One region of the Paenibacillus sp. FSL R5-0928 genome, then DNA from elsewhere that is predicted to be linked to it. Evidence: a T-box and tRNA genes for the amino acid it is inferred to sense, from the RefSeq annotation. Region 1 holds a T-box; the other holds one or more tRNA genes.
What was found. A T-box is a leader RNA that pairs with one kind of tRNA and senses whether it is charged. The one in region 1 lies ahead of pheS (phenylalanine--tRNA ligase subunit alpha), so its partner is inferred to be a tRNA-Phe.

Region 1 (15,173 bases):
AGAAGGCTGAATTTATGTCGCTTCTTTCTCATAAACTCGATGTGACGACCCCGGAAGTATACACCGAACAAGGGGTTCCGGTTATTGCCGACGGCGTAGCGATCATTAAAGTGGGTAGCTCAACGGAAGATGTGGCGACAGCTGCTGAGCAATTTATGGGCAAACCGATTGAAGCACTGAAGAGCGAAGCACAAGAAGTTCTTGAAGGTCATCTGCGGGCCATTCTCGGTTCGATGACCGTTGAGGAAGTATATCGTAACCGTGACCGCTTTGCGCAAGAGGTTCAAGGCGTGGCGGCACGTGATCTTAAGAAAATGGGTCTGCAAATTGTTTCCTTTACCATCAAGGATGTGCGAGACAAACATGGATATCTAGAGGCACTGGGTAAACCGCGGATAGCTGCTGTGAAGCGGGATGCAGAGATCGCTGAAGCAGAAGCAGTGCGGGATGCGAGAATTCAAAAGGCAAACGCAGAAGAGCAAGGGCAAAAAGCTGAGCTGCTGCGGGATACGAATATTGCCGAAGCCTCTAAGGAAAACCAGCTTAAGGTGGCTGCGTTTAAACGGGATCAGGATACAGCGAAAGCGGAAGCCGACCAGGCTTATCATATTCAAGAGGCACGTGCAAAGCAGACCGTTGTTGAAGAACAGATGAAGGTTGAGCTGGTACGTAAGGAACGTGAAATCGATTTGCAAGCCAAAGAAATTCAAGTTCGCGAGAAGCAGTATGATGCTGAAGTGAAGAAAAAAGCAGAAGCGGATCGTTATGCAGTAGAGCAAGCGGCGGAAGCCGATAAGGCGAAGAGAATGCGTGAGGCAGATGCCTTGCAATATAGTATTGAAACGCAAGCAAAAGCGACATCTGAGCAGAAGCGTCTTGAAGGTCAAGCGATGGCGGATGCAGAGCTGGCTAAAGGTACAGCGGATGCTGAGGTTATCCGGTTGCGCGGTCTAGCGGAAGCAGAAGCCAAAGAGAAACTGGCGGAAGCTTTCCAGAAATTCGGCGAAGCAGCGGTGCTCGACATCATCGTCAAAATGCTGCCTGATTTGGCTGGCCAAATTGCGAAGCCGCTGGCATCTATTGATAAACTTACCGTTGTAGATACCGGTAATGGGGAAGGTGCAGCCCGGGTCAGCAATTATGTGACTCAGCTAATGTCCACCGCTCCAGAGATGCTGAAGAGCGTCTCAGGGATTGATGTAGAGGCACTGATCAAGGGGCTGACCACTAAAGCTTCCGGAAGCAAAGGAGCATCAGTTACACCAACCGCAGCAGTTGCCCCTGCAACTTATATTCAGCCATCAGTAACATCCAGTGCAGCCAGCGAGACTTTAACTTCTCTGCCTGAACAAAAGGAAAAATAGTTTAATGCAAATTATATTGATTTAATTTACTTAAGGTATGACTGGCAAAGCTGCTGGTCATACCTTAATCTTTATGTGTTGATCTAAAACAGACAACATGATAAACAGCTCGTGCGTATACAGGTGATTTTTGGTGAAGGCTTATAGCTTATCGAAATACCATGGGAATTATTGTATAAATGGACATCGTCGCTTTCACTGGTGTTTAAAGATTTTTTCAGGTAAAATAAAAGCCTTTAAGGCTGTTCACTCTGATCTACTAGCTTAGTAAGGACACAGAGTGTTCTTCTAATATGCAATTCTTGGTGTTATGATGGTAGCAAAGCTTGTATTTATCGTACGATTTCTTATTGCGAATGCTGCTGGAAGTTAGGTGTTTAGAAATAAAAGAGGTGTCAAAATGAGTAGCATAACAGTGGCGAAGGTGTTAAATAACAACGTTATCATTGCCCAGCATCCTCAATATTCTGAGGTTGTAGTTATCGGTAAAGGGATAGGGTTTAACCGCAAGCTGCGTGATCAGATTAATCTATCCTCCGTGGAGAAGATGTTTATTCTTCGTAGCCAGGAGGAGCAGGAACAATATAAACAGCTTCTTCCCCAAGTGGATGAGAAGTTGATTGAGGTCGTTCAAGAAATAGTATTACATATTATGCATTGTAACCGTCAGCCGCTTAATGAGCATATTCACATTGCACTTACCGACCATATTTCTTTTGCTATCCGTCGTTTTGAACAAGATATCCCAATTCATAATCCATTTTTGTATGAAACTAAGGAGATTTATCCTGAGGAATATAAGATGGCAGAATATGCGATTGGACGGATCAATGAGGCTATGGGCGTGGAATTGCCGGTGGATGAGATAGGTTTTGTGGCTCTTCATATTGTCAGCGCACTTAGTAATAGGCAAATTTCCGAGGTTAGACAACATTCTCTCTTGATTGGAGAGCTGGTTGGGTTAGTCGAGAATTATCTGGACTATCGAATCCCACGGGATTCACTTGATTACTCAAGACTGGTAACCCATCTGCGATTTGTTCTAGAAAGATTACGCCGTGGAGAGGCGGTACAAGAGACCTCAACCCTGGATGGACTCATGAAACGGGAGTATCCTGAGATGTATTCGTTGGCTTGGAAATTAACAAAAATTATCGAACAGCGTGTGCGAATTCCCGTGTATCAAGCTGAGGTAAGTTATTTGACGATTCACCTGCAGCGTATTGCCCAGAAAAAAGTGGACGAACAAGATATGGACAAGAATGGTGAAGCTCCTTAAAGTGCAAAAGTTGTAACAAATCATGGTTTCAAAAAAAACGCTTGCTACTTAAAAAAAACGATGCTACAATGTTCACTGTCATCAACAAAACAGAATATCGAGCGTGTAACTGATTCGATCAGGCATGAGTGAATTACAGTATTTTGGTTGTTAACCCCCTTCTTGGGGCAATCTAACGATAGCGTTAGATTACAACTTCTATACTGTGTTGCTCATGCCTTTTTTGGCATCTGTTTTAGTGAAATTAATGAAAGGAGTAACCTAAATGTTTAAAAAGTTGTTTGGTGTTTTACAAAGAGTTGGTAAAGCTCTGATGCTTCCAGTAGCTATTCTGCCTGCGGCAGGTTTGCTTCTTGGAATAGGAAACATGCTGGTAAACCCAGACTTCCTGCAATATGTTCCAGCACTGGAGAACCATGTTGTTCAGGCTGTTGCCAATGTATTGATGAATTCAGGACAAATTGTATTTGATAATCTAGCCTTACTCTTCGCGGTGGGGGTTGCGATAGGTTTAGCCGGGGGTGAAGGTGTTGCGGGTCTAGCTGCCATTATCGGTTTCCTCGTAATGAACATTACGATGGGTACAGTTATTGGTGTTAATGATTACGTTCTAAGCCAAGGCGACTTCTCGTATGCCAGCGTATTAGGGATTCCAACACTGCAAACAGGGGTGTTTGGAGGTATACTCGTCGGTATATTGGCTTCGGCCATGTACAAGCGATTCTTCAAAATTGAGCTTCCTTCTTACCTAGGTTTCTTCGCAGGTAAACGTTTCGTACCGATTATGACGGCGGTAACAGCTCTAATCTTGGGCTTGTTACTGACAATAGTATGGCCACCTATTCAACATGGTCTGAACTATGTGTCACAAAGTATGATTGATACGAACAAAACGCTTGCAGCGTTTATCTTCGGAACGATCGAACGTTCGCTCATTCCTTTTGGACTGCATCACATTTTCTACTCTCCATTCTGGTATGAATTTGGTACCTACGTTGATAAAGCTGGAGAATTGGTACGTGGTGACCAACGGATCTTCATGCAGCAGCTTCGCGATGGAGTAGACTTCACAGCAGGGACATTTACTACGGGTAAATATCCATTCATGATGTTTGGTCTTCCAGCAGCGGCTTTGGCTATCTATCATGAAGCTAAACCTCAGAATAAAAAGATCGTCGGAAGTTTGATGATTTCCGCGGCATTGACATCGTTCTTGACAGGGATTACTGAGCCGCTCGAATTCTCGTTCCTATTCGTGGCTCCATTGCTGTTCGCTGTACATGCTGTGTTTGCAGGTCTGTCCTTTATGACTATGCATATTCTTGATGTTAAAATCGGCATGACATTCTCGGGTGGTTTTATCGATTTTGTGCTCTTCGGTATTATCCCGAACCGTACAGCTTGGTGGCTGGTTATTCCGGTAGGTCTGGCCCTTGCCTTAATTTATTACTTCGGCTTCCGGTTTGTAATTCGGAAATTCAATCTTATGACACCGGGTCGTGAAGAAGATACGAATGAAGAAGAAGAAGTGAATACGGAGTCTGTCTCCAGAGCCGGTGATGATCTACCGCGGAACATTTTGTCCGCTCTAGGTGGTAAAGAAAACATCACTCATCTAGACGCTTGTATTACCCGCCTTCGTGTTGAAGTTAAAGATAAGGCAGGCGTAGACAAGAACCGTCTTAAGAAACTTGGTGCATCAGGTGTGCTGGAAGTGGGTAATAACGTTCAAGCGATTTTTGGCACACGTTCAGATACGATTAAATCGCAGATTCAAGATGTAATTAACGGAAAGACACCTGCGGCTTCAGCAGCTCCAGTAGTGGTTACTCCAGAGCCAGAAGAAGAACAACAGGCAGGTGAAGCTGGTGAAGCGATTATCAAGGAAGATATCGTATCTCCAGTAAACGGTGAATTGTTGGATATCACAGAGGTGCCAGATCCAGTATTCTCCCAAAAAATGACGGGCGACGGCTTCGCGTTTCTATCCGAAGATGGGAAAATTGCTTCACCGGTTTACGGTAAGGTATTTAACGTGTTCCCGAGCAAACATGCCATCGGTATTATGTCTGACGGAGGCAAGGAAGTGCTCGTTCATATTGGGGTTAATACGGTTAAGCTTAAAGGTCAAGGCTTCACGGTATTAGTTGAAGAAGGCGATCTTGTAGCGGCTGGGCAACCGATTATGGAAGTGGATTTAGAGTATGTAAAAGCACATGCACCTTCTGTAATCTCACCTGTTATTTTCTCGAATTTACCAGAGGGCTCTTCTGTAACATTGAAGAAGCCGGGTAAGGTTTCTATAGGAGACCAAGACATCATTACGATTCAGTAAAAGTGCAAGGGCCGATGCTTCTTTGTTCATACAAGGAAGCGAAGCTTTCACTATAAATTTAAAATACTCTAATAACAGAAAGCGAGTTGGATAATATTATGCAAAAAACATTCAGAATTGTCGATGAAGATGGAATTCACGCACGTCCAGCAACTGCCTTGGTAAATACAGCGACAAAATTCAAAGGTACAGAAGCATTTGCAGAAGCTAAAGGTAAAAAAGTAACTTTGAAATCCATTCTTGGCGTATTGTCATTGGGCCTTGAAGCTGGAGATACTTTGTCTTTGATTACTGAAGGAAGCGAAGAAGCAGAAGCTTTGAACGCTCTTCAAGAAGTAATGATTAAAGAAGGGCTAGGGGAAATCCATGAATAAGATTTCAGGAATCGCGGCTTCAGCAGGGATTGCAGTAGCCCGTGCTTTTATCCTGAAACATCCGGATTATACGATTACGAAGACAGGTATCAGTGATACTGAAGCAGAAGTCGCTAAGTTGAATGATGCACTCGCCAAATCAAGAGTGGAGCTGCAAACGATTAAAGAGCGTACTTTGGCAGAGCTGGGGGAGAAAAAGGCTGAGATTTTCGAATCACATCTGCTTATTCTTGATGACCCAGAGCTGATCAATCCCGTAATTGATAAAATCCGTGAGGAATCGGTTAACGCGGACTATGCGCTAAACGAAGTGGCTACACAATTTATTGAAATGTTCGAAAATATGAAGAGTGCCTATCTGCAGGAACGTGCAGCTGACATGCGTGATGTTACCAAGCGTTTGCTGAACCACCTGCTGGGCATTCATTATGTAAGTCCTGCAGAAATCAGTGAAGAAGTAATCGTGATTGCTCAAGATCTAACACCATCGGATACAGCACAGCTTAATCGTAAGTTCGTTAAAGGCTTCACAACGAACATTGGTGGACGGACTTCCCACTCTGCGATTATGGCACGTTCTTTGGAAATTCCAGCGGTTGTTGGAACTAAAACGGTTCTGTCCGAAGTGAATTCTGGCGATTTGGTGATTGTCGATGGTCTGAATGGGGACGTTCTGATCAATCCTAGCGAAGCTGAAGTGGCAGAGTACACTCGCAAGCAGGAAGCTTACGACTTGCAAATCGCAGAATGGAAGAAACTTCGCGACGAACCAACAGTATCAGCAGACGGTAAACATGTTGAGCTAGCTGCCAATATTGGTACACCAAATGATGTGAATGGTGTAATTGAGAATGGTGGCGAAGGTGTAGGTCTGTACCGCACTGAGTTCCTTTACATGGGTCGCGATAAGCTGCCTTCTGAGGAAATCCAATATAACGCCTACCGTACTGTACTTGAGAACATGAAGGGTAAGCCGGTAGTCGTACGTACCCTGGATATCGGTGGCGATAAAGAGCTGCCTTATCTGGACCTTCCGAAGGAAATGAATCCTTTCCTTGGTTTCCGTGCGATCCGTCTGTGCTTGGATCGTCAGGATATTTTCCGTACTCAACTACGTGCATTACTAAGAGCAAGTGTTCACGGGGATCTTCGCATTATGTTCCCTATGATAGCTACGCTTGGTGAATTCCGTGCTGCGCGTGATCTTTTGCTCGAAGAGAAAGCTAAGCTTCGGGAAGAAGGTAAGGAAGTATCAGACAACATTCAGCTCGGCATAATGGTTGAGATTCCATCAACTGCTGTACTGGCTGACCAGTTTGCTAAGGAAGTTGATTTCTTCAGTATCGGTACGAATGATCTTATTCAATATACAATGGCTGCTGACCGTATGAATGAACAGGTATCTTACCTGTATCAGCCTTACAATCCAGCCATCCTGCGTTTGGTCAAAAATGTAATTGATGCAGCCCATGCAGAAGGTAAATGGACAGGGATGTGTGGTGAAATGGCTGGTGACGCAACAGCTATTCCGCTGCTACTGGGTCTTGGTCTTGACGAATTCAGCATGAGTGCAACTTCCATTCTGCCAGCGCGCAGTCAAATTTCTAAATTGTCGGCTGCCGACATGAAGGATTTGGCTGCAAAAGCTTTGCAGCTTGGCACGGCTGAAGAAGTAGCTGCACTTGTTCAAAGTATCGCTAAGTAACTTTTTACGCATGCATTAATCCGTTTTAGCGTTCTACTGTTTTCCAACTACTATTGCCGACTTCCGATGGCTGGAGGTCGGCTTTTTTATGTTTTTTAATCTATAATTTACTTTAATTCGACCTCATTTACTGTTCACTGTTTATTTTCTTTATTGCGCAGATGTCTATACCGATAGTATTAGTAATGAGCATAAAGTCGATAAGGAACCCAAACCTATAAATATGTCGTACATATAATAGTAAGGATCCATAGAAAGTTTATACTCCATTTGCCGACTTGCAGCGCTGTGCAAGTATTAATATGTAATGAATTGGTAATATATGGACTTATAAGCAACCCTACAGGTTAGGTGGGGAGCCATAGGATGGTGTTAATTCATGAGTAAAAATTATATAAATGCAGAATTGATGATGGAAGTCTATGAGGGTAAGGACTTAGGCTTGACGTATTCAACGGAGTACAGTGTCTTTAAAGTCTGGGCACCTACGGCTCTTGCTGTGTCCCTTGTCCTGTACGAAACAGGTGGTTATCAACTGAATAGTGAGTCACATAAGAGCGCTGTGGACAGTGGTCGGATTGTATATATGCAGCGTAGTAATGGCGGAGTCTGGCAGACCAAGTTATCAGGTGATCTAAAAGGGAAATATTATATGTACCGTGCTGTTTTTGCAGATGGTAATGTGACAGAAGCAGTAGATCCTTATGCAACAGCCGTATCAGCTAATGGTTTAAGATCGGCAATCGTTAATTTGCAGGATACGAATCCAGAACATTGGGATCAGGATGTAGCGCCTCCGTTACAGCATCCTGCCGACGCAGTGATTTATGAACTGCATGTTCGTGACTTTTCCTCACATGAGAGCTCTGGTATGTATTATAAGGGTAAATTCAAAGCATTTACCGAATTTGGATTAAAGGATCCGGCAGGAAATACAGTGGGGATTGATCATCTGGCTGAATTAGGGATTACCCATGTTCATCTGATGCCGGTATTTGATTTTCAGACCGTGGATGAGCTGAAGGTGGTTAATCGGGGTTCCTCCATAGCTAATGTGGACTACAATTGGGGGTATGATCCCCAGCATTATAATGTACCTGAAGGATCTTACAGCACCGATCCTGCCAATCCTGGCTTGCGGATCCGTGAATTTAAAGAGATGGTGCAGGCCTTGCACAGCCGCGGGATCGCGGTAATTATGGATGTCGTTTACAACCACACTTATGCTGTGGAGAATGGACCTTTTGAGCCGCTTGTCCCAGATTATTTCTATCGCCGCGATTTTATGGGACGTTTGTCGAATGGCTCCGGGGTTGGCAATGAGCTGGCTACAGAACGTCCGATGGTCCGTAAATTTATTAAAGACTCCCTATCTTATTGGGCTGCGGAATATCATATCGATGGTTTCCGGTTTGATCTGATGGGTCTGATGGACAGTGTTACCATGCGGGAGATTACGGAAGAGCTCCGTCTAGAAGTGAATCCGAATCTGTTGCTTTACGGTGAACCTTGGACGGGTGGAGATTCTCCGCTGGCCACTAAAACGCTAAAAGGTGTACAACGGGGCAAGGGTTATGCTGTCTTCAACGATAACTTTCGTTCAGCGATCAAAGGGGATAGTGATGGCTTCGGAAGAGGGTTCGTGACAGGCGAATATGGCAAAGAAGGTGCTATTGCAGCCGGAATTAAAGGAGCAATTCATGAGTTTACGGACTCGCCTGTGGAATCTGTGAACTATGTAACTGCCCATGATAATTTGAATTTATGGGATAAGTTGCTTATCGTTCAAGGGGGGAGCCAGAAAGCTGATTTTCCGGTAATCGCCAACATGGATAACGAGGATCTGGAAGATGCAGTGGCCCTTGCCAATCCATACGTGAATGTAGATCCGGAGAACATTCTCGGTAATGAAACTGTACGTCGTTCCTTGCTTGCTAACGGAATTATTCTGACATCGCAAGGGATACCTTTCCTGCATGCTGGAGATGAGCTCCTGCGCAGTAAATTTGGAGATCATAACAGCTACCGAAGCGGTGACGCGATCAACTCGATCCGCTGGAATATGAAAAGCGTATTTAAGCCCGTATTTCAATATTATAAAGGCCTGATCGAGCTGCGGCGCACACATCCGGCATTTCGTCTGCATGGCCGCCAGGAAATTGAACGTTCGTTGGAATTTCTGCGATGTGATGGCGGAATAGTATCGTATCTTCTTAGAGGCCATGCAGGAGGCGATCTTTGGAACAATATAACCGTTATCTTCAATGCTAATAATGATCGAATGACGGTGGCTCTTCCTGAGATTTCTAACGGGTGGAGTATAGTAGTAGACCATACCCGTGCCGGGATAGAAGCCATCCGCAGAATCGAAGGCAATGAGGTAGAAGTGGAAGGGTTGTCGATGATGGTCCTTTATGATGAATGTGGTGAGCCAGCCCCACGCTCTAAAATCATCGAAATACACTATGAACGCCCTGATCAGAATTACCAAGGCTGGAATCTTTGGGTTTGGGATACAGGAATCCAGGATGGACAATGCGATTTCCGTTATATGGAGAACGGGCGTGCAGTAGCCCGCATCGAAGTGCTGCCAGATACCCAATCAATTGGATATATTTTGCGGCTTAATGATTGGGAAGAAAAAGATGGAGACGGAGACCGCTTCATTGATTGTTCTACGAATGGAGAGTTAACCAAGGTCTTAGTCCGGGATCGTGAACAGGAGATTGATGGAATTTCAGAGGATCATCTTCGGTTAAGCAGTTAGTGGCAATACAAAAAAAAGCTGTTTCAGGGTTGATTGTATCCTGAGACAGCTTTTTATTTGGTTTTATGGTTTTACAATGGTCTGGTCAGCAAACTCTTCGTCCACAAGCTCATAGTAAAGATTGGCTTTATTGCCACCATGGTCTTTGGAGCGGTACATCGCCAAATCGGCGGCACGCAGCAGTTCATTGATACTGCTTCCATGTTCAGGAAATAAAGCTACTCCGATACTCGCGGAGGTGTGGAAGCTGGACCCGTTATCAACAGACCAAGACTTATTGAACAGTTTAAGTAACCGCTGCAGCGTTTCATCAAGCATCTCTGGAGAAGTGAATCGATGCAGTACAACTGCGAATTCATCTCCGCCGATCCGGAAGGCCTGACCTATTCCTTTGACTGTATGCTGAAGTTCACGGGAGAGCAGCTGAAGAAATTCGTCTCCAGCCAGATGGCCTAAGGTATCATTTAGCTGCTTGAATCTGTCACAATCCAGCAGGGCCAGTGCAATTTTTTGCTTCCGTTCTCCGGGTTGTGTGATAAGGTTCTCCATATACATTTTGAAATGAGCCCTGTTGGGAATCGCTGTTAAATGATCATAGAAGGCTAGCTTATGTAGTCGTTCTTCGTATTGTTTTCGCTGGGTAATTTCTCGAGATAACAGCATGAATTGTGCTGGGAATTTACGGCTGCCGAGAACAGGTGACACCTTAGTTTCAAGCCATACCCATTGGCCTTCTGCTCCGCGCATGCGCAGTTCTGAAATGCGCGGGGTTCCCTGAACCACGCTCTTTAATTTAGCCCAGGCAATCTCCGGTTCACGTATGTAGTTGGATAACGGATCTCCTTTTTTAGGCACATAGCCTAGAATACTGGAGTGTGAGGGGGAAGCGTATAGAATCAACCCGTTAGGATCCGTCAAAATAATGAAATCAGACATGGTTTCACCGATTAGCTGATAAAGTGTTTGTTCTTCCAGCATTTCATTCTGGAGCCAGATGATTTTGCGTCCAAGGTAAATAATGACCAGGAGAAACACAAGTAAGAGGAGCGAATATAGGGAGAACAAAGCGCTTTTTTTATCCTTAAAACCGTCCGTTACTTGCAAGGCGTAGTTGCCAATCAAGTCCTCTGCTTGATCGAGATGTGCTCTAGCTTCATTGAATTGCGAGTTTAGGGTGAGCGCAGAATATGAATCCGGATTCCAGCTACTCTTCGTCCGTTCCGTTATTAGCGTATGCCCTGAATTTTTCCACATGACAATGGTAGTTTCGAAGGAGCGCAGCTCGTTTTTTAATTCGGAAAGGATAATTCCACTTTGTTTCATATCACTGTAAGGTTTTTTTATAGCGTTGATATTTGCTCTTGCTAGACTTATTCGTTCCTGCGCTTGAAGATTATTATCTATAAACTCCGTAGTGAACTGTTCACCTTCCGCGGCTGTTAGGTTTGGACCCATTGCGATTTGCAAGGCTACAGCAGCTTGATGCAGATCACGATCGGCGCTCAGTATGAGCTTAGAGTTCTGATATATATCATCATAAAGAGAATCTGACAATCTATTAATAGTGTGATTTAAATAGAGTAGCGAGGACACGCTGATCCCGACCAGAAGGACGGAGATTGCAGCGAAGACATAGAATAGTTTGCGTGTTACCTTGAATTCGAAGAACCCTGCCACAGTCATCTTCTCCCTGTATAAGATGATTAAGTAAATCTATTGCTGCTTAAGTAGAACCTGCAGAAGTCAATCTATGGTCAGGCGTAATTTAACTCAGTCACTGATGTTTGAAGGTGCTTTTGGGAATAAAAGAGGTGTTGTATACATAGTGGGAAAACATAGGAAAGTGTACGTGTGAGTAAATGGTAGTTTCTAGTATATCAAGTATATAGGACGTGCTGCTTATAGAGCAATCTTTACTCATAATAATCCAAAAGACAAAATTTAAAGTTTAATGTATGGGCCTATTGAATTATCTATATTCAAACCGATGGATCCTATTACCCCACTCGATCATAAATGATACGGCTTACAGCTGCTGAAAAAAACTGCCCTTAGTCATAATGACTACAGGAAAGCTAATCATTCATTATTCGTTACGCAGTGCGTGAATGGGGTGAAGTCGTGCGGCTTTGTTCGCAGGCATCATTCCAAAAATCACGCCTGCCCGCCCCGATGCCAATCCAGCTTGTCAAAACGACAGATTTTGCATATAATAAAGAGACATATCTCTTGTAGTAAAGAGATACCTGACAATTAGCATGAATTGTGAAATGCAGTGATGGAGAAGAGTACACAGTGCCTGACTTACAGGGAGGAGACGCCGCGGATTGAGAGCGTTTCTAAGAAGCAGAGCTGTCGAAGTTCACTCCGGAGCAGTTCCCTGAATTCCTTAAGCTGTCTAATAGGGAAGGGTAGGGGATACCGGTCACAGACCGTTATTTCTGTATAAAGTGAGATAGGTATCTGTCCAGCCAAAAGAGGGAATGAAGCTCTTAAGGGGAACAGATCAGCTTGTCTAACAAGGGTGGTACCACGGTCTTTTCGTCCCTTACCGGGAGGAAAGGCCTTTTTTTGTTGAACTAGACAATGATTGAAGGGGGCTGTACACGGCCATGAAAGAGAAGTTGGAAGCATTGAAGGTTGAAGCGCTGGCTAAGCTGCAGGAGGTTATGGATCCGCAGGTACTAAATGATTTAAGAGTGAAGTATCTCGGTAAAAAAGGTGAGCTTACAGAGGTTCTGCGCGGTATGGGAGGACTTAGTGCTGAGGAGCGTCCGGTAATCGGGCAAGTGGCGAATCAGGTTCGCAGTGCTATTGAGGAGATTATCGGCGCGAAGCAGGAGGCTTTTCAAGAGCAGGAAACCCAGCAACGTTTGCAGGCTGAAAAAGTAGACGTAACCTTACCGGGTCGCCGTTTACAGCAAGGGGGCATTCACCCGCTTAGCAGAGTCGTACAGGAGATTGAGGATATTTTTATCGGCATGGGCTACCGTGTAGCTGAAGGTCCGGAAGTGGAGACCGATTATTATAACTTTGAAGCTCTAAATCTGCCTAAGAATCACCCGGCACGTGATATGCAGGATTCTTTCTATTTAACAGATGACCTGCTAATGCGCACTCAAACCTCGCCAGTACAGATTCGTACTATGCAGGCTATGAACGGTGAAGCTCCTGTTAAAATCATCTGTCCGGGTAAAGTATTCCGCCGTGATGATGATGATGCAACGCATTCCTTCCAGTTCCACCAAATCGAAGGTTTGGTCATTGGAAGTAACATTCGAATGAGTGATCTGAAGGGCACCCTGCAACAATTTGTGCAGGAGATGTTTGGACCGAATACAGGCATTCGTCTTCGTCCGAGCTTTTTCCCATTCACGGAGCCAAGTGTTGAAGTAGACGTAAGCTGCTTCAAATGTGGTGGCGATGGCTGCAGACTATGCAAGCAAAGTGGATGGTTAGAAATCCTTGGCGCAGGTATGGTACACCCGAATGTACTGAAAATGGGTGGCTATGATCCTGCTGAATACAGCGGCTTCGCCTTCGGAATGGGTGTAGAGCGGATTGCAATGCTTAAATACGGCATCGATGACATCCGTCATTTCTATAGTAATGATATGAGTTTTGTGAAGCAGTTCAAGGGCGTTTAGTTATTGTGGTGCGCTGGCTGATAGTGGCTGGAGAATGGGTTTTGGAGCATCTGATTTCCTTGTAGGGACCGTCCTTAATAGTGTGTAGCTGAAATTGAGTGCACTTCATCCGTTCTCCCACAGGAAGCAGCACGAACGACAGTGAAATAAATACATCTGAAACATAAAGGAAGTGAGCGGATATGAAAGTATCAACCGGATGGTTGGCTGATTATACATCGATTGAAGGAGTAACCGCCGAACAGCTAGCGGAGAAGATTACCGCTGCCGGCATTGAGATTGACGGCGTAGAGCGCCGCAATAAAGGCATTTCCGGCATCGTAACCGGCTATGTGAAATCAAAGGAAAAACATCCTGATGCCGACAAGCTGAACGTATGTATCGTGGATGCGGGCCAAGATGAGGATCTACAAATCGTCTGCGGCGCAAAAAATGTAGCTGCAGGTCAAACTGTACCTGTAGCACTGGTCGGTGCTAAGCTGCCAGGACTGGATATCAAAAAAGCCAAGCTGCGCGGCGTCCTATCGCAAGGGATGATCTGCTCGGCCAAAGAATTGGGACTGAATGATAAATTGCTTCCAAAAGAGCAACAAGAAGGTATTCTTGTGCTGCCTGAAGGGACAGAGATTGGTCAGGATATTTCCAAGGTCCTCGGCTTAGATGACGAGATTCTGGAATTCGATCTGACTCCGAACCGTTCGGATTGCCTCAGTATGATTGGTGCTGCTTATGAAGTAAGTGCGATTCTTGGGCGTGAAGTTAAATTGCCTGATCCAAAAAGCGAAATTATTGAGATCAGTGGTCCTGCTGCGGATTCCATTTCCGTCAAGATTGAAGATGAAGAATACTGCAGCCATTATGCAGTTCGTTATATTGCAGGTGTTAAACCTGCACCATCACCGCTGTGGATTCAGAATCGTCTGATGGCTGCTGGGGTTCGTCCAATTAATAATATCGTGGACATTACCAATTACGTGATGCTGGAATATGGACAGCCGCTGCATGCTTTTGATGCAGATAAAGTGCAAGGTGGAGAACTCGGCGTTCGTCTTGCCCATGAAGGTGAAGTTTTGGTTACACTTGACGGTCAAGAGCGTAAGCTAGAGCCGCAAATGCTCGTTATCGCTGATGGAGTTAAAGCTGTAGGTCTGGCCGGAGTAATGGGTGGACGGGATACAGAGGTTACTGCTGAGACGGTAAACCTTGTTCTGGAATCTGCTAAGTTTGATGGTGGTACGATTCGTAAAACCTCGCGTCAATTGGGACTTCGCTCTGAAGCCTCCCTTCGTTTCGAGAAGGAAGTGGATCCAAGTGCAGTTATTCCTGCATTGAACCGTGCAGCAGTGCTGATTGCACGTTATGCTGGCGGATCGGTCCATGAAGGCATCGTGCAAGCAGGAACTGACGCTGTTCAAGAGAAGGTTCTCACCTTGTCCTTAGAGAAACTGAATCGTTATCTGGGAACGGATTTGTCCTTGCTGGAAGTGAAGACATTGTTTGGCCGTCTACACTTCAAATGCGGAGATACCGCACAAGGGCTGGTTGAAGTTCAAGTCCCAACCAGACGTGGCGATATCAGCTATGATGTTGATCTTATTGAAGAAATTGCCCGCCTGTACGGATATGACAATATTCCAACGACTCTAATTGAAGGAATTACAACGCCAGGAGCACTAACTCACAAGCAAGCGCTCCGTCGTGA
Region 2 (15,173 bases), 2.9 Mb from region 1:
TTGTATTTGCCAGTGTTAAGCAACTATACAGTGAATGGTTCCAGTGGATATGGTGATATTACTTCAGATTTGCCTGAACTTACAATTGATAAGAAAAAAGTATCAGGTGAAGTGGGGACCGGTGAGTTCAAGCTTCATGTTGAAGGAAATAGCAATCTAAATGTTAGGAAATATTGAAAAAAGTAATTTTTCTTATATAATAATAAATATAATGTATAGACTTCGTTGACAACATTGAAAAACCAGTCTTACAATCTTAAGAAGTACTTCTTTTATTTTTAAATTCAAAAGGCGGTGACAGTAATGGGGAGTGGAGTACAACATGCACTGGAACAATTAAAGACAACAGGTGTCCGTATAACGCCCCAGCGTCATGCGATTCTTACGTATTTGATGGAAGCAATGAATCATCCTACAGCTGACGATATATACCGGGCGCTAGAGCCGAAATTTCCGAGCATGAGCGTTGCAACTGTATATAATAATCTCAAGATGTTTATGGAAGCCGGCATGGTTCGCGAGTTGACCTACGGGGATAGTTCCAGTCGTTTTGATGCCAATGTATCTGATCATTATCATGTCATCTGTCAGCTATGCGGTAAGATTGAAGATTTTAGTTATCCTTCGCTTCATGATGTTGAGATACATGCAGAGCAGGAAACGGGCTTCAAAATTACGGGTTTGCGTATGGAATTGCATGGAGTTTGCAAATGTTGCAGAGAGAAGCAACAATAAGACAGAATACTACTGTACTTAAGGGCGTATAGCCAAGCTACACAATAAACGTGTGAAATCCGAAAGCGGAGGACTCACGTTTTTATTTTTTTCAAAATAACAAAATATAGTGAAAATGACTAACTTATACTGGTTATCCGGAACCAAGTGGATGTTATAATCGTATTGTTAGACTTAACTTAAAATCATCTAATATTTGGAGGATATATTTTGGACAGAAGATATAGACAGAAACGCGTCAAAAAGCGCGGAGGTCTTTTCCGACGCTTTTTTGGACTTTTGCTCATTGCAGCAGCAGCTTATTGGGTTGTGTTTTTTGTATTGCCAAATCGCCAGCACATCGATCCAGACTGGAAAGGCCTAGAACATCCTATCTTCGTAAAAGGAGAAGTAACAGGATATTCCGCATCAGGGACCGGTGATAGCATGCTTTTACCTCTACCATTACTGCAGGAACATGTGGACTCCTCTATTCGTTATGAAGAAAAGACTAAATCGGTCATCCTATCAACGGAAAGTGAACTTCTATATATGCAAGAGGATAAAACCGATGCTAGTCTGAACAATCGTCCGCTGCAGCTGCGGCTGGCACCAGAAGTTAAGGAAAAGATAACTTATCTTCCTGCGGATGTTTTAGAAGACCTGTATGGGTTTGAGATTCAAGAGGATACGACTACCGGGGCTGTGCTGTTAATGACAGCAGGGGAGACTGTACCGCTGGGGAAAGTGAAAGGTGAAGCAGGTGATAAGACAGTCGCTCTTCGCAGCGAAGCGTCGATTCACGCACCCATCGTGGCCGATATGTCCCCAGGTGCCATCGTGAGTATTTGGAATAAGGAAAATGAGGACTGGCTGTATGTGCAGTTAAGCAGCGGTTATGCGGGTTATGCCAAGGCCAGTGATATTATCTCGGACGGTCAAAAGACAGTGGAACCCAAAAGCACCACTCCCTCACGGGCAGAACGAAGCTGGAAAGGGAAGTCAGTGAATTTGTATTGGGAAGCTGTTTATCAACGCAAACCTGACCCAAGTACATTCGGTGAGCTACCGGGCGTTAACGTGGCTAGCCCGACTTGGTTCAGTATCATAGATGGTGATGGGAATGTGCGCAGTCAGGCTGATAGTACGTATGTGCAGTGGGCCCATGAGCGCGGTTTGGAAGTATGGGGGCTGCTCAGCAATAGCTTTGAACCAGACATAACCACTGAGGCATTGTCGAGCTATGAGAAGCGGATGAACGCGATCGTACAGATCCTCGAGTATTCAGATTTATACAAGCTGGATGGAATTAATATTGACTTTGAGAATGTATATACGAAAGACGGGGAGAATGTTACACAATTTATGCGAGAGCTAAAACCTATGGCTCAAGCCAAAAACTTAATCGTCTCCATAGACGTAACCCCTAAATCCAACAGTGAGATGTGGTCAGCATTCCTTGATCGTAGGGCTCTTAATTCAGTAGTTGATTATCTTATTGTTATGGCTTATGACGAGCATTGGGCTGCTAGTCCTGTAGCGGGCTCTGTTGCGTCTCTGCCGTGGGTAGAAAGCTCGTTAAGCCGGATCATAGAGGAAGACGATGTGCCGCCTGAGAAGCTGATTCTAGGGATTCCACTGTATACTAGAATTTGGACTGAGGCCCAGGTGGATGGCAAGACCAAAGTAAGCTCTAAATCGGTTAGTATGAATGCCGTTGAAAAAATTATTAAAGAGAAGAAGCTAACCCCAACCTTTGATAAGGCAGCTGGGCAGAATTACGTTGAGTATAAGGAAGATGGCGCTCTTAAAAAAATATGGATCGAAGACAAAGTTTCTTTAAAAGCTAGAGTTGAGCTTGCTAAGTCTTTAGGGCTTGGTGGCATCGGTTCATGGAATCGCAGCTTTAGTAATCTGTCTGCGTGGGAGGCATTACAAGGGATTCATAAGTAATTATTATTTCATTCATAATAAACAAAGGGGCTCCCAATATAGGGGCCCCTTTGTTGTATTAAGCAAATGTTTGATTGCATTATAAATCGCTAGTAATAAGCTTCTGTAAGATGTGTTTTATTGATTAAGCTGCTGACTCTTAAGTTGTTCCGCAGTAATATTGGCCTCAGCTGGATCCATAGTAAGGATGGTATGGCAGAACATACAGCGGTCTGTTTTGCCCAGCATTTTGGTCAGCTTGTGACATTCAGGGCATTCCAGTTGGACTGCGCTAGTTGACAGCATCCCAGCCCAGAAATAGATTGCAAGACTTGCCATCATTGAGATTAAACCGATTACAAGACCGATTCCAGCGAATACTTTTCCAGTTGAGCCCCAAAACACGATGCCCGCTGTACCCAAAACCATAAGTCCCATTCCGAGCATTGTGAGCAGTAATCCCCATGTGCGAAAAGCGTTGATCTTAGCCGTTTTAAACTTCATGAGTGTTTGCTCCTAACTAAATATAGTTGGGTTGTCCAGAAGGAACTGTCTTTCATATGTAGAATAATAATTATAACTGAATTATAACTGACTGGACGCAAAATCGCCAAATTTAATGGAGGGAAGCATGGAACTGTCCAATGTAACTTTGTTGAGTGGAGAAACGTTTGATGAGAATGTTTTAGGAGCGGTCGTTTTGCGGCAGAATGGGGATATTCCGTTTCAAAGCGCACTTCTTCAAGATTTTGATATGATAGTGTTAGTATTGCATGAAGAACAGGATAGAGAGCATATTGTTCGCCATACCATTGCCGGTGACCAACGGACCCAGTCAGTCCATATCGGCCTATTTGCTTTGGAGCAGGCTGTTATGGCAGGGGATAATAACGAACTTCTTATCAGTTTGATGAGGGGGGAAGTGATCTGGGACCCCAAGGGAATACTCGAGGAAATGCGCAGCGAGATATTGCAATTTGAAGGACCGATCAAGGAACGGGTCGCATTTATGGAGTTTGCCCGCTTTTTGCATATGTATGTGAAATCCAAGCGCTATATAGAGGCTGGCTTTATTATGGATGCTTACAACTGTGTATTGATAGCCTTATATCATTGGGCAAGAATAGAAGTGAGTGAAGTGGGTGCTTTCCCCGAGCCAGCTATTTGGGAGCAGGTTAAAAGCATGAATACCTCTGTTCATAAACTTTATGAGGAGTTAACGGTCAGTACTGAGACCTTAGAGCAACGTGTGGAGCTTGTGCTTCTTGCATGTGAATTTGGGATTATGTCCAAAATGACGGACTGTTGTCTATTGCTCTTTAATATTTTGAATAGCCGTAAGGAAGCATGGAGCATTAAAGAATTACTGCAGCATTCAGGTCTGAGTCAATTAGAGTCTGAACTACCCCTTGTTTTACGAAAGCTGGTTTCTCGTTCGCTAATCCGAGAGATTACATCTTGGGCTGATGTTCACGAGGGAGAAGGGCATGCGATCCGCTATACATTATAGAGATGAATTAGATACAGTAGAAGATGTTTAATTATAGAGAGATGAGCAAGGATAGGGAGAGGCTGAGCACTCTCTTTTTTATTTGTTTACTAATATGAAACGCTCATATTTATTCAGAAAAATTAATGGTTGACTCTTTCCTTGTTCATGTGTTAAATTATAACTCGTCCCTCTGACACAGAGATGTGCTTTCGAAAACATTCGAAAGACAACCGAAAAAAGAAATTAAAAAAAAGGTTGACTAAAACGAGGGTGCTGTGATATATTATAAAGGTCGCTGCTGAACAACACATCGACGAAATAAACGGCTTGATCTTTGAAAACTGAACAACGAGTGAGTAGGAAATCACGTAAGTGAAATCCAAAATTAGAGAATTAATTTTCTCGTCAGATGTTTCAAAATGAGCATATCGCTCTTTTCAATACTAATTGGAGAGTTTGATCCTGGCTCAGGACGAACGCTGGCGGCGTGCCTAATACATGCAAGTCGAGCGGAGTTACTTTGAAAGCTTGCTTTCAAAGTAACTTAGCGGCGGACGGGTGAGTAACACGTAGGCAACCTGCCCTTCAGACTGGGATAACTACCGGAAACGGTAGCTAATACCGGATAATTTCTTTTTTCTCCTGAGAGAAGAATGAAAGACGGAGCAATCTGTCACTGAGGGATGGGCCTGCGGCGCATTAGCTAGTTGGTGGGGTAACGGCCCACCAAGGCGACGATGCGTAGCCGACCTGAGAGGGTGAACGGCCACACTGGGACTGAGACACGGCCCAGACTCCTACGGGAGGCAGCAGTAGGGAATCTTCCGCAATGGGCGAAAGCCTGACGGAGCAACGCCGCGTGAGTGATGAAGGTTTTCGGATCGTAAAGCTCTGTTGCCAGGGAAGAACGTCCGGTAGAGTAACTGCTACCGGAGTGACGGTACCTGAGAAGAAAGCCCCGGCTAACTACGTGCCAGCAGCCGCGGTAATACGTAGGGGGCAAGCGTTGTCCGGAATTATTGGGCGTAAAGCGCGCGCAGGCGGCTATTTAAGTCTGGTGTTTAAACCTTGGGCTCAACCTGAGGTCGCACTGGAAACTGGGTGGCTTGAGTACAGAAGAGGAAAGTGGAATTCCACGTGTAGCGGTGAAATGCGTAGATATGTGGAGGAACACCAGTGGCGAAGGCGACTTTCTGGGCTGTAACTGACGCTGAGGCGCGAAAGCGTGGGGAGCAAACAGGATTAGATACCCTGGTAGTCCACGCCGTAAACGATGAGTGCTAGGTGTTAGGGGTTTCGATACCCTTGGTGCCGAAGTTAACACAGTAAGCACTCCGCCTGGGGAGTACGGTCGCAAGACTGAAACTCAAAGGAATTGACGGGGACCCGCACAAGCAGTGGAGTATGTGGTTTAATTCGAAGCAACGCGAAGAACCTTACCAGGTCTTGACATCCCTCTGAATCTGCTAGAGATAGCAGCGGCCTTCGGGACAGAGGAGACAGGTGGTGCATGGTTGTCGTCAGCTCGTGTCGTGAGATGTTGGGTTAAGTCCCGCAACGAGCGCAACCCTTAACTTTAGTTGCCAGCAGGTAATGCTGGGCACTCTAGAGTGACTGCCGGTGACAAACCGGAGGAAGGTGGGGATGACGTCAAATCATCATGCCCCTTATGACCTGGGCTACACACGTACTACAATGGCCGGTACAACGGGAAGCGAAGCCGCGAGGTGGAGCCAATCCCATCAAAGCCGGTCTCAGTTCGGATTGCAGGCTGCAACTCGCCTGCATGAAGTCGGAATTGCTAGTAATCGCGGATCAGCATGCCGCGGTGAATACGTTCCCGGGTCTTGTACACACCGCCCGTCACACCACGAGAGTTTACAACACCCGAAGTCGGTGGGGTAACCCGCAAGGGAGCCAGCCGCCGAAGGTGGGGTAGATGATTGGGGTGAAGTCGTAACAAGGTAGCCGTATCGGAAGGTGCGGCTGGATCACCTCCTTTCTATGGAGAATCGTTCTCTGCAATGAGGACATTCAAATCGGAAGCTTAGCTTCCAAAACTCAGGTTTAGGCCTGTTACTCACTCGTTGCTCAGTTTTGAGAGTTTAAGCTCTCAAGTAAGACTTGATCCTTGAAAACTGGATACCGAAACGAATTTGCGTTTTAGAACATCTTTTAGCAACTTGTGCAAACAAGTAAATGTTATTAGTGAGATTTTTCTTCGGAAGAATCAAGGTTAAGCTAATAAGAGCACACGGAGGATGCCTAGGCGCCAGGAGCCGACGAAGGACGTGGCGAACAACGAAACTGCCTCGGGGAGCTGTAAGCAAGCTTTGATCCGGGGGTGTCCGAATGGGGAAACCCAGCTGTGGTAATTCGCAGTTACTCATACCTGAATACATAGGGTGTGTAGAGGCAGACCAGGGGAACTGAAACATCTAAGTACCCTGAGGAAGAGAAAACAATAGTGATTCCGTCAGTAGCGGCGAGCGAACGCGGAACAGCCTAAACCTAAGAGCTTGCTCTTAGGGGTTGTGGGACGTCTCACATGGAGTTACAAAGGAATATGGTAGGTGAAGAGGTCTGGAAAGGCCCGCGATAGAGGTAAAAGCCCTGTAACCTAAACTGTGTTCTCTCCGAGACGGATCCCGAGTAGTGCGGGGCACGTGAAACCCCGTATGAATCCAGCAGGACCATCTGCTAAGGCTAAATACTACCTGGCGACCGATAGTGAAACAGTACCGTGAGGGAAAGGTGAAAAGCACCCCGGAAGGGGAGTGAAATAGAACCTGAAACCGTGTGCTTACAAAAAGTCAGAGCCCGATCTATGGGTGATGGCGTGCCTTTTGTAGAATGAACCGGCGAGTTACGTTTAACATGCAAGGTTAAGCCGAGAAGGTGGAGCCGCAGCGAAAGCGAGTCTGAATAGGGCGATTTAGTATGTGGACGTAGACCCGAAACCGTGTGATCTACCCCTGTCCAGGGTGAAGGTGCGGTAACACGCACTGGAGGCCCGAACCCACGTACGTTGAAAAGTGCGGGGATGAGGTGGGGGTAGCGGAGAAATTCCAATCGAACTCGGAGATAGCTGGTTCTCCCCGAAATAGCTTTAGGGCTAGCCTCGGTATAAGAGTAGTGGAGGTAGAGCACTGATTGGGTGCGGGGTCCGCAAGGATTACCAAGCTCAGTCAAACTCCGAATGCCATATACTTATTGCCGGGAGTCAGACAGTGAGTGCTAAGATCCATTGTCAAAAGGGAAACAGCCCAGACCATCAGCTAAGGTCCCCAAGTGTGTGTTAAGTGGGAAAGGATGTGGAGTTGCACAGACAACCAGGATGTTGGCTTAGAAGCAGCCACCATTGAAAGAGTGCGTAATAGCTCACTGGTCGAGTGACTCTGCGCCGAAAATGTAACGGGGCTAAACACACCACCGAAGCTATGGCTAGATACTATGTATCTGGGGTAGGGGAGCGTTGTGTAGGGGTTGAAGGTGTACTGAAAAGAGCGCTGGACACTACACAAGTGAGAATGCCGGTATGAGTAACGAAAAGATCAGTGAGAATCTGATCCGCCGAAAGCCCAAGGTTTCCTGAGGAAGGCTCGTCCGCTCAGGGTAAGTCGGGACCTAAGGCGAGGCCGAAAGGCGTAGTCGAAGGACAACAGTTTGAAATTACTGTACCACCGTAATCCGCTATGAGCGATGGGGTGACGCAGGAGGGTAGTGACGCGGACTGATGGATGTCCGTCTAAGCAGTGAGGCTGATGTGTAGGCAAATCCGCACATCATTAAGGCTGGGCTGTGATGGGGAGCGAAAATTATAGTAGCGAAGGTCATGATCTCACACTGCCAAGAAAAGCCTCTAGCCAGGAGAAGGTGCCCGTACCGCAAACCGACACAGGTAGGCGAGAAGAGAATTCTAAGGCGCGCGGAAGAACTCTCGTTAAGGAACTCGGCAAAATGACCCCGTAACTTCGGGAGAAGGGGTGCCCCGGTAGTGTGAATAGCACGAGGGGGCCGCAGTGAAAAGGCCCAAGCGACTGTTTAGCAAAAACACAGGTCTGTGCGAAGCCGCAAGGCGAAGTATACGGGCTGACGCCTGCCCGGTGCTGGAAGGTTAAGGGGAGTGGTTAGGGGTAACCCGAAGCTATGAACCGAAGCCCCAGTAAACGGCGGCCGTAACTATAACGGTCCTAAGGTAGCGAAATTCCTTGTCAGGTAAATTCTGACCCGCACGAATGGCGTAACGACTTGGGCGCTGTCTCAACGAGAGATCCGGTGAAATTTTAATACCTGTGAAGATGCAGGTTACCCGCGACAAGACGGAAAGACCCCATGGAGCTTTACTGCAGCTTGATATTGAATTTGGGTACGATCTGTACAGGATAGGTGGGAGCCGTAGAAATCGGAGCGCAAGCTTCGGTGGAGGCGCCGTTGGGATACCACCCTGATCGTATCTAGGTTCTAACCTAGTACCCTTATCGGGTACGGGGACCGTGTCAGGCGGGCAGTTTGACTGGGGCGGTCGCCTCCTAAAGAGTAACGGAGGCGTTCCAAGGTTCCCTCAGAATGGTTGGAAATCATTCGCAGAGTGCAAAGGCATAAGGGAGCTTGACTGCGAGACCTACAAGTCGAGCAGGGACGAAAGTCGGACTTAGTGATCCGGTGGTACCGCATGGAAGGGCCATCGCTCAACGGATAAAAGCTACCCTGGGGATAACAGGCTTATCTCCCCCAAGAGTCCACATCGACGGGGAGGTTTGGCACCTCGATGTCGGCTCATCGCATCCTGGGGCTGAAGTAGGTCCCAAGGGTTGGGCTGTTCGCCCATTAAAGCGGTACGCGAGCTGGGTTCAGAACGTCGTGAGACAGTTCGGTCCCTATCTGTCGTGGGCGCAGGAAATTTGAGAGGAGCTGTCCTTAGTACGAGAGGACCGGGATGGACGTACCGCTGGTGCACCAGTTGTTCCGCCAGGAGCATGGCTGGGTAGCTACGTACGGACGGGATAAGCGCTGAAAGCATCTAAGCGTGAAGCCCCCCTCAAGATGAGATTTCCCAATTAGTAAGACCCCTTGAAGACGACGAGGTAGATAGGTTGGAGGTGGAAGTGCAGCAATGCATGGAGCTGACCAATACTAATCGGTCGAGGGCTTATCCTATACTTAGAATGCAGATTCGTTTCGGATTCAGTTTTCAGGCGATTAAGCTTGGTATGAATATTCCCTGATAGCTCAGTTGGTAGAGCACTCGACTGTTAATCGAGTTGTCACAGGTTCGAGTCCTGTTCGGGGAGCCATATGGAGAGGTGTCCGAGTTTGGCCGAAGGAGCACGATTGGAAATCGTGTAGGCGCCACAAGCGTCTCGAGGGTTCGAATCCCTCTCTCTCCGCCACAAATTTTTAATTAGTATGGCCCGTTGGTCAAGGGGTTAAGACACCTCCCTTTCACGGAGGTAACATGGGTTCGAATCCCATACGGGTCACCAAATTTTCACTTGATTTATCCTAGTGGACTTTGGTACAATAACAATTGTTGTTTATGGAGGCTTAGCTCAGCTGGGAGAGCATCTGCCTTACAAGCAGAGGGTCGGGGGTTCGATCCCCTCAGCCTCCACCATAACATATTTTTACTGACGCGGGGTGGAGCAGCCCGGTAGCTCGTCGGGCTCATAACCCGAAGGCCGCAGGTTCAAATCCTGCCCCCGCAACCAATTAACTTAAGCAATTATATCTTTTGGAACCGTGGTGTAGTTGGCCTAACATGCCTGCCTGTCACGCAGGAGATCGCGGGTTCGAATCCCGTCGGTTCCGCCATTTTCATCATGGCTCGGTAGCTCAGTCGGTAGAGCAGAGGACTGAAAATCCTCGTGTCGGCGGTTCGATTCCGTCCCGAGCCACCATTTATCATCACAAAAGAATGAGTGCCATGCCGGTGTAGCTCAATTGGTAGAGCAACTGACTTGTAATCAGTAGGTTGGGGGTTCAAGTCCTCTCGCCGGCACCATCCTTGGAGGATTAGCGAAGTGGCCAAACGCATCAGACTGTAAATCTGCTCACGTAAGTGTTCGGTGGTTCGAATCCATCATCCTCCACCAGTTTTTAGGGGCATAGTTTAAAGGTAGAACAACGGTCTCCAAAACCGTTGGTGTGGGTTCAATTCCTGCTGCCCCTGCCAAGTTCTTTCTAAAGTTTAATATGGCGGCCGTGGCGAAGGGGTTAACGCACCGGATTGTGGTTCCGGCATTCGTGGGTTCGAGACCCATCGGCCGCCCCATTTTCTTTAAAAATGAATAATGGCAACAATATCAACTTAATATGGCGACTGTGGCGAAGGGGTTAACGCACCGGATTGTGGTTCCGGCATTCGTGGGTTCGAGACCCATCAGTCGCCCCATTTTACTTTAAAATGTTATTGGGGATTAGCCAAGCGGTAAGGCAACGGACTTTGACTCCGTCACTCATAGGTTCGAATCCTATATCCCCAGCCATTTTATGCGGACGTGGCTCAGCGGTAGAGCATCGCCTTGCCAAGGCGAGGGTCGCGGGTTCGATTCCCGTCGTCCGCTCCAAAATTTACATGGCGCCATAGCCAAGTGGTAAGGCAAAGCTCTGCAAAAGCTTTATCCCCAGTTCAAATCTGGGTGGCGCCTCCATTTAGTTCATATGTGCCGGCGTGGCGGAATGGCAGACGCGCTCGACTCAAAATCGAGTGGGAAACCGTGGAGGTTCGAGTCCTCTCGCCGGTATCTTAAAAAGGTTAGTAAGAATGCTTTTATAAGCAATCTTACTAACCTTTTTTCTTTATGTTCTTAGTTTTACAGGATTAAGCCGTTGAATAGAGGAGTTTCTCTATTTCAACGGCTTTTTTTAATCTGATTAGTGATTAACCTGATTGATTATTAATGCGGAATGCTCGCGGGGTATGACCTATTTCTCGTTTAAACATATTGCAGAATTGGGCATCGTTCACAAAACCTGCAGCAGCAGATACTTCAGAGATTTGCATCTGAGTATGACGTAATAGAGATTTTGCATACTCCAGGCGTTTTAACAGCAAATACCGCAGGGGTGAGGACCCGAAACGTTCTTTAAATAGATGGCGAAAACGATCGTAGCTATATCCGGACATTTCTGATAGTGTTTCGACGGACAATTTATGGCGATAATGCTCATTCATATAATTAAGGACATATTGTACTCGATCTTCTGATGGGGATTGATATCCAGAGGCACTAAGAAGCCTCATAAGATGGACGGTAATCTCGCTCATTTGTAGGTTTAGAAGCTCAGAGAATCCGTCTTGCTTGCGTGTAAACTCTGCTTTCATTCGCAGCAGGATTTGAAGAACGGTTTGATCTTTATCATCTTCATATACGCCGAGCAGATTACTCATATTAGGGTGTTCCGAGTGGAAGCCTACAAATAATACATTTGCATCCTCACGGTGGTGCTCGTCATGTTTATGATTGGGTGGCACAAGCGCGAAAGAAGAGGAGCGAAAATGGTAACTTCGTGGGCCAACATTGGTTGTCCCTACCCCCTGTAAATAATAGACCAGTTCGTAGCATTCATGCTGGTGTGGAGGGATATAAGTATTTAGCTCATGTGTGGCACTTACAATATATAGAACACGATCCATGATGATCCTCCAATACTTATGTTTTAGCCGAATCGTACAAAACTATGACCGAAATCATATAATTATTTTTAATAATATTTGTTATGATCGTATCAATAAATCCGAAAGTTCGCAACCTGACTGGCCATCTCGTTCGGAAATAAAGCGGATTATTAATAATAATGGTATTTTTATTGCTATTTTTGAGCCTAAACGTTAAATTTATTACTTTTAATGATACTTTATTTGGAAAAAAGAGAATTTCCATTTGAACCGTGAATTATACAATGGGTGAAGATGGGGATTCTGCCGGATTACTAACCAACTAAAATTAGGGGTGGAATAGAGTAATGAATAAAAAAGTTCTTTCTTTGTTGTTATTAATGGTGATGGTTCTGGTCACAGCATGTGGGAATAACACGTCCAATAACGGTTCTTCTGCGAATACTGGATCAAACGCTGCTGAGGGTGGAGAAAAAGGTTCAGGGGATAAACTCAAGGTTGTATTGCTGATTCCGGGGACACTTGGGGATAAATCATTTTTTGATTCCGCTAATAACGGCTTGCAAAAGGTTAAGGATGAACTAGGTGCAGTAACAAAGGTTGTTGAAATGGGCGTTGATAAAACGAAATGGGAGCCTACATTTAACGATATCGCTTCCGAGGATTGGGATGTAATTATTTCTGGCGGTTCTGAAATTACAGAGATGTTTAATGCAACGGCAGAATTGTATCCAGACAAAAAATTCATTAATTATGATACCGACATCGATGAAGCACCAGATAACATGTACAACATGTCTTATGCGACAAATGAAGTATCTTTCTTGGCAGGTGCCGTAGCAGCATTAGCTACACAATCGGATATGCCGAATGCTACCCCTGAGAATGTGATTGGGTTTGTGGGCGGTATGGATATTCCGGGGATTAATGCTTTCTTGGTCGGCTACATTCAAGGTGCTCAGTACGTTGATCCTGATGTAAAAGTGGCTGTGTCGTACGCTGGTGATTTTGTTAACCCGGCAAAAGGTAAGGAGCTGTCTCTAATTCAATATAACTCCGGTGTGGATGTTATTTTTAACGTGGCTGGGGGTACAGGTCTTGGGATCTTTGACGCAGCTAAAGAGAAGAAAAAATATGCAATCGGTGTAGACTCCGATCAGGCAATGTTGATTAACGATACGGATAGTGAAAAAGCAAATCTAATCGTTACTTCATCTATTAAAAAGATTGATACGGCTATTCTAGGTGCAGTGAAGAGATTGCAAGAGGGTACGCTAGAAATGGGCAAACGTGATGTGTTGAGCTTTGTAGATGATGGTGTAGGTATTGCTGAGAATGATATTTATAAAAATGTATTCCCGGCTGATCTTCAGGCCAAGGCTGAAGAAGTGAAGCAAAAGCTGATCAATAAAGAAATTAAAGTGGATAATGCGATGGGGATGGAAACCGCAGAGGTAGAAGCTATTCGTAACGCAGTTAAGCCTTAAGCTTTAAATCTTAAGATCAGCTCTATAGAGTTAAACCTACAGTTGGAGATTCTTCTAGTCAGGGGAATTCCAGCTGTATATTTTTGCAGACCTCCAAGTTGAAAGGCGTTGAGACCTATGTACAAAGCTCTGCTGGAAATGCGGGGAATTACCAAGGTATATCCCAATGGCGTCGTTGCAAATAAAGACGTGCATTTTTCTTTACGTGAGGGAGAAATACATGCGATTGCAGGTGAGAACGGTGCTGGTAAATCGACTTTAATGAAGATTATGTTCGGCATGGAAGAGCCAAGTGAAGGCGAGATCTATATCAAGGGTGAAAAAGTAAAGCTGCAATCCGCTCAGGACGCCATTGATAGAGGCATCGGCATGGTCCATCAGCATTTCATGTTGGTACCTTCTTTTACGGTGGCAGAGAATATGGTGCTGGGTATGGAGCCGCGCAGAGGAGTTGGCATTAATTATGCCGAGGCTGTGCGCATGACGGAAGAGACCGCAAGGAAATACAATCTGGCCGTGGATCCTAAAGCAAAAGTAGAGGATCTTACAGTTGGGATGAAGCAAAAGGTTGAGATTCTTAAGGCGCTGCTGCGTGGTGCGAAAATTCTGGTGCTTGATGAGCCGACTGCGGTGTTGACTCCACAGGAAACAGAGGAATTGTTCCGCGAGCTTAAGCAATTAAGGGAACAGGGTCATACGATAGTTTTTATTTCGCACAAATTAAAGGAAGTCAAAGCGATTTGCGACAGAATTACGATTATGCGCAGCGGCCGTAGTGAAGGTGTTTTTCAAACACAGGATGTGACAGAACAGGAAATCTCGCGACTAATGGTCGGCAGAGACGTCGTGCTGAAATATGACAAAGAGATTCTGGCTGTTAGTGAGCCAGTACTAACGGTGCAGGGACTCAGTGTGAATGATGCAGATGGCAAAGCATTATTGTCGGATATCAATTTTGCGGTACGTGGTGGGCAGATCGTTGGGATTGCTGGTGTAGAAGGCAACGGGCAGACACAGCTCATTGAAGCTCTTACAGGTAGCTTGAGAGGTGTCTCAAGTCAGGGCTCTGTACTAGTGAAGGGAAAGGATATCCGTGAATCGGATATTTTGGATATTCGTAAGCTAGGCGTTTCCTATATACCGGAGGATCGGATGCGGCAAGGGATCGCTAGTGAGGCAAGTATAGCTGATAATCTGCTATCTACTCAGTATCGTACAAAAGCAATGAATAAAGGTCTTTTTTTGAATGGCTCACGAATTGCCAAGCTAGCAGTATCCCTTGTAGAGGAATTTAAAGTCCGCTGTTCAGGACCTTCTCAGCCCATAGGAATGTTGTCAGGTGGTAACATGCAGAAGGTAGTCGTAGCTAGAGAGTGTTCGACTGAACCGCAGCTGCTTATTGCAGAACAGCCGACACGGGGTGTGGATATAGGCGCAGCCCAGTTCATACATCAAAAGTTGTTGGAATTACGTTCAGACGATTGCGCGATTTTGCTAGTGTCGGCAGATTTGAATGAGATCTTGGAGATCAGCGATAGTCTGTTAGTAATGTACGAGGGTAAGATTGTTGCCTTTTTCGAGGAGCCATCTAAGGTTAGTGAGGAAGAATTAGGTCTTTATATGCTGGGGATTCATCGACAGGACGAGGAGCACATCGGGAGGGCCGTAAATCATGTTTAAAGTTAAATATTTTGAGTACATTCGGACATCGGCGGTAATCGTTATTGCACTCGCTATTGCCTTTCTGATCATCTCTTTGGTCAGTAATCAGCCTGTGAAGACGATTGGTATATTCCTATTAGAGCCGTTATCCAGTAAAGGTCATATTGGTAATGTGATTGAGATGGCGATTCCGCTCATGTTCACTGGGTTGGCAGTATCCTTGTTGTTTCGAGCAAATATGTTCAACCTGGGAGCTGAAGGGATT

Region 2: it has a tRNA-Phe gene. The T-box ahead of pheS (phenylalanine--tRNA ligase subunit alpha) is inferred to sense a tRNA for this amino acid. The anticodon was not compared.

The regions. Positions count from the first base shown of each region.
Region 1 is NZ_CP150225.1:1,950,520-1,965,692, forward strand. It holds gene MKZ16_RS08350 (flotillin family protein) at 1-1,364, shown strand, start outside; gene MKZ16_RS08355 (PRD domain-containing protein) at 1,765-2,643, shown strand; gene ptsG (glucose-specific PTS transporter subunit IIBC) at 2,909-4,978, shown strand; gene MKZ16_RS08365 (HPr family phosphocarrier protein) at 5,077-5,352, shown strand; gene ptsP (phosphoenolpyruvate--protein phosphotransferase) at 5,345-7,057, shown strand; gene pulA (type I pullulanase) at 7,437-9,824, shown strand; gene MKZ16_RS08380 (sensor domain-containing diguanylate cyclase) at 9,888-11,507, opposite strand; T-box leader at 12,091-12,376, shown strand; gene pheS (phenylalanine--tRNA ligase subunit alpha) at 12,437-13,471, shown strand; gene pheT (phenylalanine--tRNA ligase subunit beta) at 13,654-15,173, shown strand, end outside.
Region 2 is NZ_CP150225.1:6,210,644-6,225,816, reverse strand. It holds gene MKZ16_RS28125 (DUF4097 family beta strand repeat-containing protein) at 1-177, shown strand, start outside; gene perR (peroxide-responsive transcriptional repressor PerR) at 304-735, shown strand; gene MKZ16_RS28115 (glycosyl hydrolase family 18 protein) at 946-2,667, shown strand; gene MKZ16_RS28110 (DUF2614 family zinc ribbon-containing protein) at 2,785-3,150, opposite strand; gene MKZ16_RS28105 (nucleotidyltransferase-like protein) at 3,278-4,156, shown strand; rRNA gene MKZ16_RS28100 (16S ribosomal RNA) at 4,583-6,140, shown strand; rRNA gene MKZ16_RS28095 (23S ribosomal RNA) at 6,373-9,298, shown strand; tRNA gene MKZ16_RS28090 (tRNA-Asn) at 9,360-9,435, shown strand; tRNA gene MKZ16_RS28085 (tRNA-Ser) at 9,439-9,531, shown strand; tRNA gene MKZ16_RS28080 (tRNA-Glu) at 9,550-9,624, shown strand; tRNA gene MKZ16_RS28075 (tRNA-Val) at 9,680-9,755, shown strand; tRNA gene MKZ16_RS28070 (tRNA-Met) at 9,773-9,849, shown strand; tRNA gene MKZ16_RS28065 (tRNA-Asp) at 9,875-9,952, shown strand; tRNA gene MKZ16_RS28060 (tRNA-Phe) at 9,963-10,038, shown strand; tRNA gene MKZ16_RS28055 (tRNA-Thr) at 10,067-10,142, shown strand; tRNA gene MKZ16_RS28050 (tRNA-Tyr) at 10,148-10,233, shown strand; tRNA gene MKZ16_RS28045 (tRNA-Trp) at 10,240-10,313, shown strand; tRNA gene MKZ16_RS28040 (tRNA-His) at 10,337-10,412, shown strand; tRNA gene MKZ16_RS28035 (tRNA-His) at 10,457-10,532, shown strand; tRNA gene MKZ16_RS28030 (tRNA-Gln) at 10,552-10,626, shown strand; tRNA gene MKZ16_RS28025 (tRNA-Gly) at 10,633-10,707, shown strand; tRNA gene MKZ16_RS28020 (tRNA-Cys) at 10,718-10,791, shown strand; tRNA gene MKZ16_RS28015 (tRNA-Leu) at 10,806-10,884, shown strand; gene MKZ16_RS28010 (AraC family transcriptional regulator) at 11,022-11,777, opposite strand; gene MKZ16_RS28005 (BMP family ABC transporter substrate-binding protein) at 12,107-13,246, shown strand; gene MKZ16_RS28000 (ABC transporter ATP-binding protein) at 13,364-14,926, shown strand; gene MKZ16_RS27995 (ABC transporter permease) at 14,919-15,173, shown strand, end outside.